Linked DNA regions of Paracoccus pantotrophus. The protein of the gene in region 2 interacts with the protein of the main gene of each other region in a pairwise test. Links are inferred from orthologs where the notes say so. Each region holds a gene or a part of one and is shown on either strand. Other genes may lie near its edges.

Region 1 (3,160 bases), on a different replicon or contig from region 2:
GGCCTCGCTGTCTGCCACGCGGTATTGCGCCAGCCCGACCTGCACTGCCTCGTCCCCGGAATAGAGCCGGCCGGTCAGCATCATGTCCACCATGCGCGCCTGGCCGATCAGCCGCGGCACGCGGATGGTGGCACCGCCGCCGGTGAACAGCCCGCGCTGGCCCTCGGGCAGGCCGAAATAGGTGGTCTCGTCCATGACCCGGATATGGACCGAGGAGGCCAACTCCAGCCCGCCGCCCACGACCGCGCCCTTCAGCGCCGCGATGACCGGCACGCCGCCGTATTCGATCTTGTTGAAGGCTTCGTGCCAGCGCAGGCAGATGCGCATGAACTCGGCCGGGCTGCGCTCTTCGCGCCCGTGCTCGACCAGGTCCAGCCCGGCGCAGAAATGCGGCCCCTCGGCGCGCAGCACCACGGCGCGGGCGCCCGAGGCGGGCAGGGCGGAAAAGACCTCGACCAGTTCCTCGATGGTCTCGGCGTTCAGCGCGTTGCGCTTGGCGGCGCGGTTCAGGGTGACGGTGGCGATGCCGTCTTCGTCCATCCGGAACAGCAGGTTGTCGAGCGTCAGGGCCGAGATGTCGCGCATGGTCTAGCCTTTCGTGATCCAGTGAATGACGACGGGAACCGTGGCGATGCTGGCCGCGGTCGAGATCAGGATGGCCGCCGAGACGCGCTGCACGGCGGTGCCGAAATATTGCGCAAGGATATAGACATTGCCGGCGACCGGCAGGCTGGCGGCGGCGATCATCACCCCCGCCGCATAGGGCTCGACCCCGAAGACCGCCAGCGCGGCGATGCCCACGGCCAGCGGATGCAGCACCAGCTTGGCGAAGCTGAGCCAGAGTGCCGGGCCCATGCGCTCGGCCGCGCGGCCGGCGAGGCTGGCACCGATGGCGAAGAGTGCCCCCGGCGTGGCCGAGGCGCCCAAGAGCGCCAGGAACTCGTCCAGCGGTCCCGGCATCGGCAGCTGCAGCCCGGCCCAGGCCAAGCCGGCCAGCATCGAGACGATCATCGGGTTCGAGACGATGCCGCGCAGCAAGGGCACCAGCGTCGAAAGCCGCACCCGCCCCTGCCTTGCCGCGGTGACGATCAGGGTGATGAGGGTCGAGAACACCACCATGTCGATGGTCAGCACCATCAGCACCGGGCCGATGGCACGCTCGCCCAGCAGCACGACCAGCATCGGCACGCCCAGAAAGCCGGTATTGCCGGTCATCGCGGTATGCGCCTCCATCGCCGCGGCGGCGAGCGGCTGGCGGCGCCAGCGCGCCACCGCAAATCCCAGCGCCCAAAGCGCGGCAGACCCCGACAGATAGGCCAGGACGAAGGCCGGGTCGAAAAGGCTGGCCACGTCCAGCGTCGCGGCAAAGCGGAACAGCATGGCCGAAAGCGCGAAGTAGAAGACGAATTTCGTCAGCCAGCCGGTCGCCTCGGGCGGGAAGAAGCGCGTGCGCCCGGCCAGCCAGCCCGTGCCGATAACGAGAAAGAACGGCAGGGTCTTCAGGAAGATCGCCAGCATCAGTCCGCGGCGATCGCGCAGGCGGGGCCGCGCTCGACGGTATATTCGGTCTCGCCCGGCGCCACCTCGCGGCTGCCGATCAGCCGGTGGCCGGATTCGGCGCAGAAATGCGGCACGTCGATCACGGCGGCGGGGTCGGTGGCCAGCAGCGTGACCCGCGCGCCCCGGGGCAGCGCCATCAGCCGCTTGCGCAGCCGCAGCACCGGCAGGGGGCACAACAGGCCGCGCGCGTCGATCTGCACGGTCATGCGGCGGAATCCGCCAGGCGGGCGCGGCACCAGTCGTCGATCTGTTCCGGCCGCAACTCTTCGGCCAGGTCGCCGGCAAAGTCGCGAAAGCCCGGCAGTTGTTCGTCGGGCACATGCACCAGCACCGGGATGCCGGCAGCCAGCGCGCGGGCGATGGTGTCGCGAAAGCCGCGGCCGAAGCATTCCTGCTTGCCGAACTTGTTGACGATCAGCAATTCGGCGCCGCGGTCCAGCACCGTTTCCGTGCGGGCGACGGCCTGGGCCAGCGCGCCGGTATCCAGCCGGCAGGCCTGCGAGCCCGCGCCCAGCGACTGGGTGATGCGCACCAGCGGGCCGGCGTCGCCCAGGATGCGCAGGTCCATGTCGCATTCGCAGCCGGGGCTGATCTCGGTATTGATCTGCACCGCGCCGGCCAGCCGCAGCCCGGCGGCGGCCAGCCGCTCGGCCGTGGCGGTCAGCAGCCGGTCGCCGGCGCCCGGCGTCTGGTCCTGGATGGTGACGAAACCCAGCATGACGATCCCTCTTTCGGCGGCCAGAATAGCTTTTGGCGGCGCGGGTGCAATATTGGGTATTTGAAGAACGAAGAAGCGGCCGGGTTCAGTTCCCCTCGGCCAGCGGGCCGTAGAGGATCAGCGCCGGATGCGGGCTGGGGCCTTCGCTGGCCAGCTGCCTGGCCAGGGCGGCGACGGTGGTGCGGATCAGGCGCTGATGCGGATGGCCCACCGCCTCGGCCAGCAGGGCGGGGGTGTCGGGGGGCAGGCCGTTTTCGACCAGCAGCGCCGCCATGCGCGGGAAGGTGCGCTGGCCCATGAAGACCACGGTGGTGGCGCGCGGATCGGCCAGGGCGGCCCAGTTCTGGTCCTCGGGCAGGCCGCCGGTCACGTCGGCGCCGGTGACGAATTGCAGCCGGCGCGCGGTCTGGCGTCGGGTCAGCGGCAGGCCGGCGACGGCGGCCGCGGCCATGGCCGAGGGCACGCCCGGCACGATCTGGAACGGGATGCCGTGGCTGCGCAGCGCCGCCAGTTCCTCTTCCAGCCGGCCGAATATGCCCGAATCGCCGGATTTCAGCCGCACCACATGCTTGCCCGCCTGCGCATGTTCGATCAGCAGGGCGTTGACATGTTCCTGTTTGGCCGAGGGCCGGCCGGCGCGTTTGCCGACCGAAATGCGCACGGCCTGCGGGCCGGCCTGGTCCAGCACCGGGCCCGAGGCGAGGTCGTCGTAAAGCACCACATCCGCCTGGGCCAACAGCCGTGCGGCGCGCAGGGTCAGGAGTTCGGGGTCGCCCGGACCCGAGGAGACGAAACTGACAAGGCCGATCTGTTCACGCATGATTCCGCGATGCGGCAAAATCCGCGCCAAGGCAAGGGGCTGCTTGCCGCCCGCCCCGCCAT
Region 2 (3,312 bases):
GGACGACCTGGCCTCGACCCTGCTCTTGGCCACCGACAAGCCGGTGCTGGCGGCGCCGGCGATGAACGTGCGCATGTGGCAGCACCCGGCGATGCAACGCAACCTGGAGACGCTGGAAAACGACGGCATCCGTTTCATCGGCCCGGACGAGGGCGACATGGCCTGCGGCGAATACGGCCCTGGCCGCATGGCCGAGCCCGAGGCGATCCTGGAGGCGATCCGTGCGGCGCTGGGGCGCGACCGGCCGCTGCGCCTGCCGCCCGAGGCGGTGGTCTCGCTGCCTGCCCGCGTGCTGGCGGGGCGGCATGTGGTCGTGACCTCGGGCCCCACGCATGAGCCCATCGACCCGGTGCGCTATATCGCCAACCGCTCCAGCGGGGCGCAGGGCGCGGCCATCGCCGCGGCCTTGCGCGACCTGGGCGCGCGGGTCAGCTTCGTCACCGGCCCGGCCGAGGTGCCGCCGCCCCAGGGCGTTGAGGTGATCGCCGTCCAGACCGCGCGCGAGATGCGCGAGGCGGTCGAGGCCGCCCTGCCGGCCGATGCCGCGGTCATGGCCGCGGCCGTCGCCGATTGGCATGTCGCCAATGCCCGGCCGGGCAAGATCAAGAAGGACGGCTCGGGCAAGCTGCCGCAACTGCAATTCGCCGAGAACCCGGATATTCTGGCCTGGATCAGCCGGCTGGAGCATGGCCGGCCGGCGCTGGTGGTGGGCTTTGCCGCCGAAACCGACGACGTGCTGGACAATGCCGCCCGCAAGCGCAAGCGCAAGGGCTGCGACTGGATCGTCGCCAATGACGTGAACCCCGAAACCGGGATCATGGGCGGGACCGAGAATGCGGTCACGCTGATTTCCGAGGAAGGGGCGGAAAGCTGGCCGCGGCTGACCAAGGACGAGGTGGCGCGACGGCTGGCCGGCCGCATCGCCGAGGCGCTGAACGGCGGCGAGGGCCGGGTGGAGGATCGCGCATGAGCCGGGTCTATCTGGACTGGAACGCGACCGCGCCGCTGCGCCCAGAGGCGCGCGAGGCGATGCTGGCGGCGACCGAGATCGTCGGCAACCCCTCCTCGGTCCATGCCGAGGGGCGGGCGGCGAAATCCGCGCTGGAGCGCGCGCGCGAGGAGATTGCCGTGGCGCTTGGCGCCGAGGGGACAGACGTGATCTTCACCTCGGGCGCGACCGAGGCGGCGGCGCTGGCGCTCCAGGGGCGGGGCCTGGCCTGTTCGCCGGTCGAGCATGCCGCCGTGCTGGCCTGGTGCGAGGCCGCGCTGCAAACGGATCCGGCGGGGCGGGTCTCGGTTCCCGATCCGGGCCGCGCAACGCTGCAACTGGCCAATGCCGAGACCGGCGTGATCCAGGATCTGCCGCAGGGCCTGGCGGTCAGCGACCTGACCCAGGCCTTCGGCAAGATCCCCTTCGCCTTCAACTGGCTGGGAATCGAGGCCGGCTTCGTCAGCGCCCACAAGCTGGGCGGTCCGCGCGGCATCGGCGCGCTGGTGGTCCGGCGCGGCACCGAGGTCGAGGCGCGCATCAAGGGCGGCGGGCAGGAACAGGGCCGCCGCGCCGGGACCGAGAATCTGATCGGCATCATGGGCTTTGCGGCGGCCGCAAAAGCGGCGCAGAATGATCTGGATCAAGGAATCGGGGAAAAAGTGTCGCAACTGCGCGATTCCCTGATGGCTACACTGGAATCCCAGACAGAAATGGTTACATTTCCGGGGCGCGAGGCCCGCCGCCTGCCCAATACATTGTCGATCCTGACGCCGGGATGGCGCGGAGAGACGCAGGTGATGCAGATGGACCTGGCCGGATTTGCCGTCTCGGCAGGCTCGGCCTGTTCTTCGGGCAAGGTCCGGCCAAGTTCGGTTCTGACGGCCATGGGTATCGCGGAGGAATGGGCGGGCGATGCGATCCGCGTCTCGATCGGCCCGGCGACGGAGCCTCGGGACGTGATGCGTTTTGCGGATGCCTGGCTTGCGGCGCATGGCCGCTGGCGGCAAAGGAATGATGGGCGGGCGACCGCAGGAAAGGTTTGAGATGACTGTAGAGATCGGCGAGGCAATCGAAATCCGCGAGGGCGTAGACCGCGAGACCGTCGAGACCGTCCAGAGCATGGGGTCGTACAAATACGGCTGGGATACCGAGATCGAGATGGAATATGCCCCCAAGGGCATAAACGAGGACATCGTCCGGCTGATCTCGAAGAAGAACGAGGAACCGGAATGGATGACCGAGTGGCGGCTGCAGGCCTTCCGCCGCTGGCAGACCATGACCGAGCCGAAATGGGCGATGCTGAACTATCCCGTGATCGACTATCAGGACCAGTATTACTACGCCCGCCCGAAAAGCATGGCCGAAAAGCCCAAGTCGCTGGACGAGGTCGATCCCAAGCTGCTGGCCACCTATGAAAAGCTGGGCATCCCGCTGAAGGAGCAGATGATCCTGGCCGGCGTCGAGGGCGCCGAGGGCGCGCCGGCCGAAGGCCGCAAGGTCGCGGTCGATGCGGTCTTCGACAGCGTCAGCGTCGGCACCACCTTCAAGGACGAGCTGGCCAAGGCCGGGGTGATCTTCTGCTCGATCAGCGAGGCGATCCGCGAGCATCCCGAGCTGGTGCGGAAATACCTGGGCTCGGTGGTGCCGCAATCGGACAATTTCTTCGCCACGCTGAACTCGGCGGTCTTCTCGGACGGCAGCTTCGTCTATGTGCCGCCGGGGGTGCGCTGCCCGATGGAACTGTCCACCTATTTCCGCATCAATGCCGAGAATACCGGCCAGTTCGAGCGCACGCTGATCATCGCCGACAAGGGTTCCTACGTCAGCTACCTGGAGGGCTGCACCGCGCCCAAGCGCGACGTGGCGCAGCTGCATGCGGCGGTGGTCGAGATCGTCGTGCTGGAGGATGCCGAGGTCAAGTATTCGACCGTGCAGAACTGGTTCCCCGGCGACGAGGAAGGCAAGGGCGGCATCTACAATTTCGTCACCAAGCGCGCCGATTGCCGCGAGGCGCGGGCCAAGGTGATGTGGACCCAGGTCGAGACCGGCTCGGCCATCACCTGGAAATACCCGTCCTGCATCCTGCGCGGCGACGAAAGCCAGGGCGAGTTCTATTCCATCGCCATCGCCAACAACCACCAGCAGGCGGATACCGGGACCAAGATGATCCATCTTGGCAAGAACACCCGCTCACGCATTGTTTCCAAAGGAATTTCTGCCGGGCAGGCGCAGAATACCTATCGCGGTCTGGTGTCGATGCATCCGCGCGCCAAGAACAGCCGCAACTACACGCAATGCGACAGCCTGCTGATCGGCGACAA

The links.
Region 1: the proteins of ESD82_RS02925 (region 2) and ESD82_RS11400 interact in binary tests that used the Escherichia coli proteins (3 or more experiments, as listed by UniProt). The link is inferred for Paracoccus pantotrophus from one-to-one orthologs.

What each region holds. Positions count from the first base shown.
Region 1 is NZ_CP044426.1:203,738-206,897, forward strand. The notes cover bases 143-2,990. They hold ESD82_RS11400 (sulfurtransferase TusA family protein), read right to left. Parts: upstream 1,767-2,990; coding sequence 1,518-1,766; downstream 143-1,517. Other genes in these bases: ESD82_RS11390 (crotonase/enoyl-CoA hydratase family protein), read right to left, coding at 143-585; ESD82_RS11395 (AEC family transporter), read right to left, coding at 589-1,518; ESD82_RS11405 (DUF2478 domain-containing protein), read right to left, coding at 1,763-2,278; cobA (uroporphyrinogen-III C-methyltransferase), read right to left, coding at 2,364-2,990. Outside these bases: more of ESD82_RS11390, read right to left, coding at 1-142; more of cobA, read right to left, coding at 2,991-3,098. UniProt on the Escherichia coli protein: Sulfur carrier protein involved in sulfur trafficking in the cell. Part of a sulfur-relay system required for 2-thiolation during synthesis of 2-thiouridine of the modified wobble base 5-methylaminomethyl-2-thiouridine (mnm(5)s(2)U) in tRNA.
Region 2 is NZ_CP044423.1:615,228-618,539, forward strand. Bases 1-3,000 are described here. They hold ESD82_RS02925 (cysteine desulfurase family protein), read left to right. Parts: upstream 1-966; coding sequence 967-2,034; downstream 2,035-3,000. Other genes in these bases: coaBC (bifunctional phosphopantothenoylcysteine decarboxylase/phosphopantothenate--cysteine ligase CoaBC), read left to right, coding at 1-970; sufB (Fe-S cluster assembly protein SufB), read left to right, coding at 2,036-3,000. Also shown: more of sufB, read left to right, coding at 3,001-3,312. UniProt on the Escherichia coli protein: Master enzyme that delivers sulfur to a number of partners involved in Fe-S cluster assembly, tRNA modification or cofactor biosynthesis. Catalyzes the removal of elemental sulfur from cysteine to produce alanine.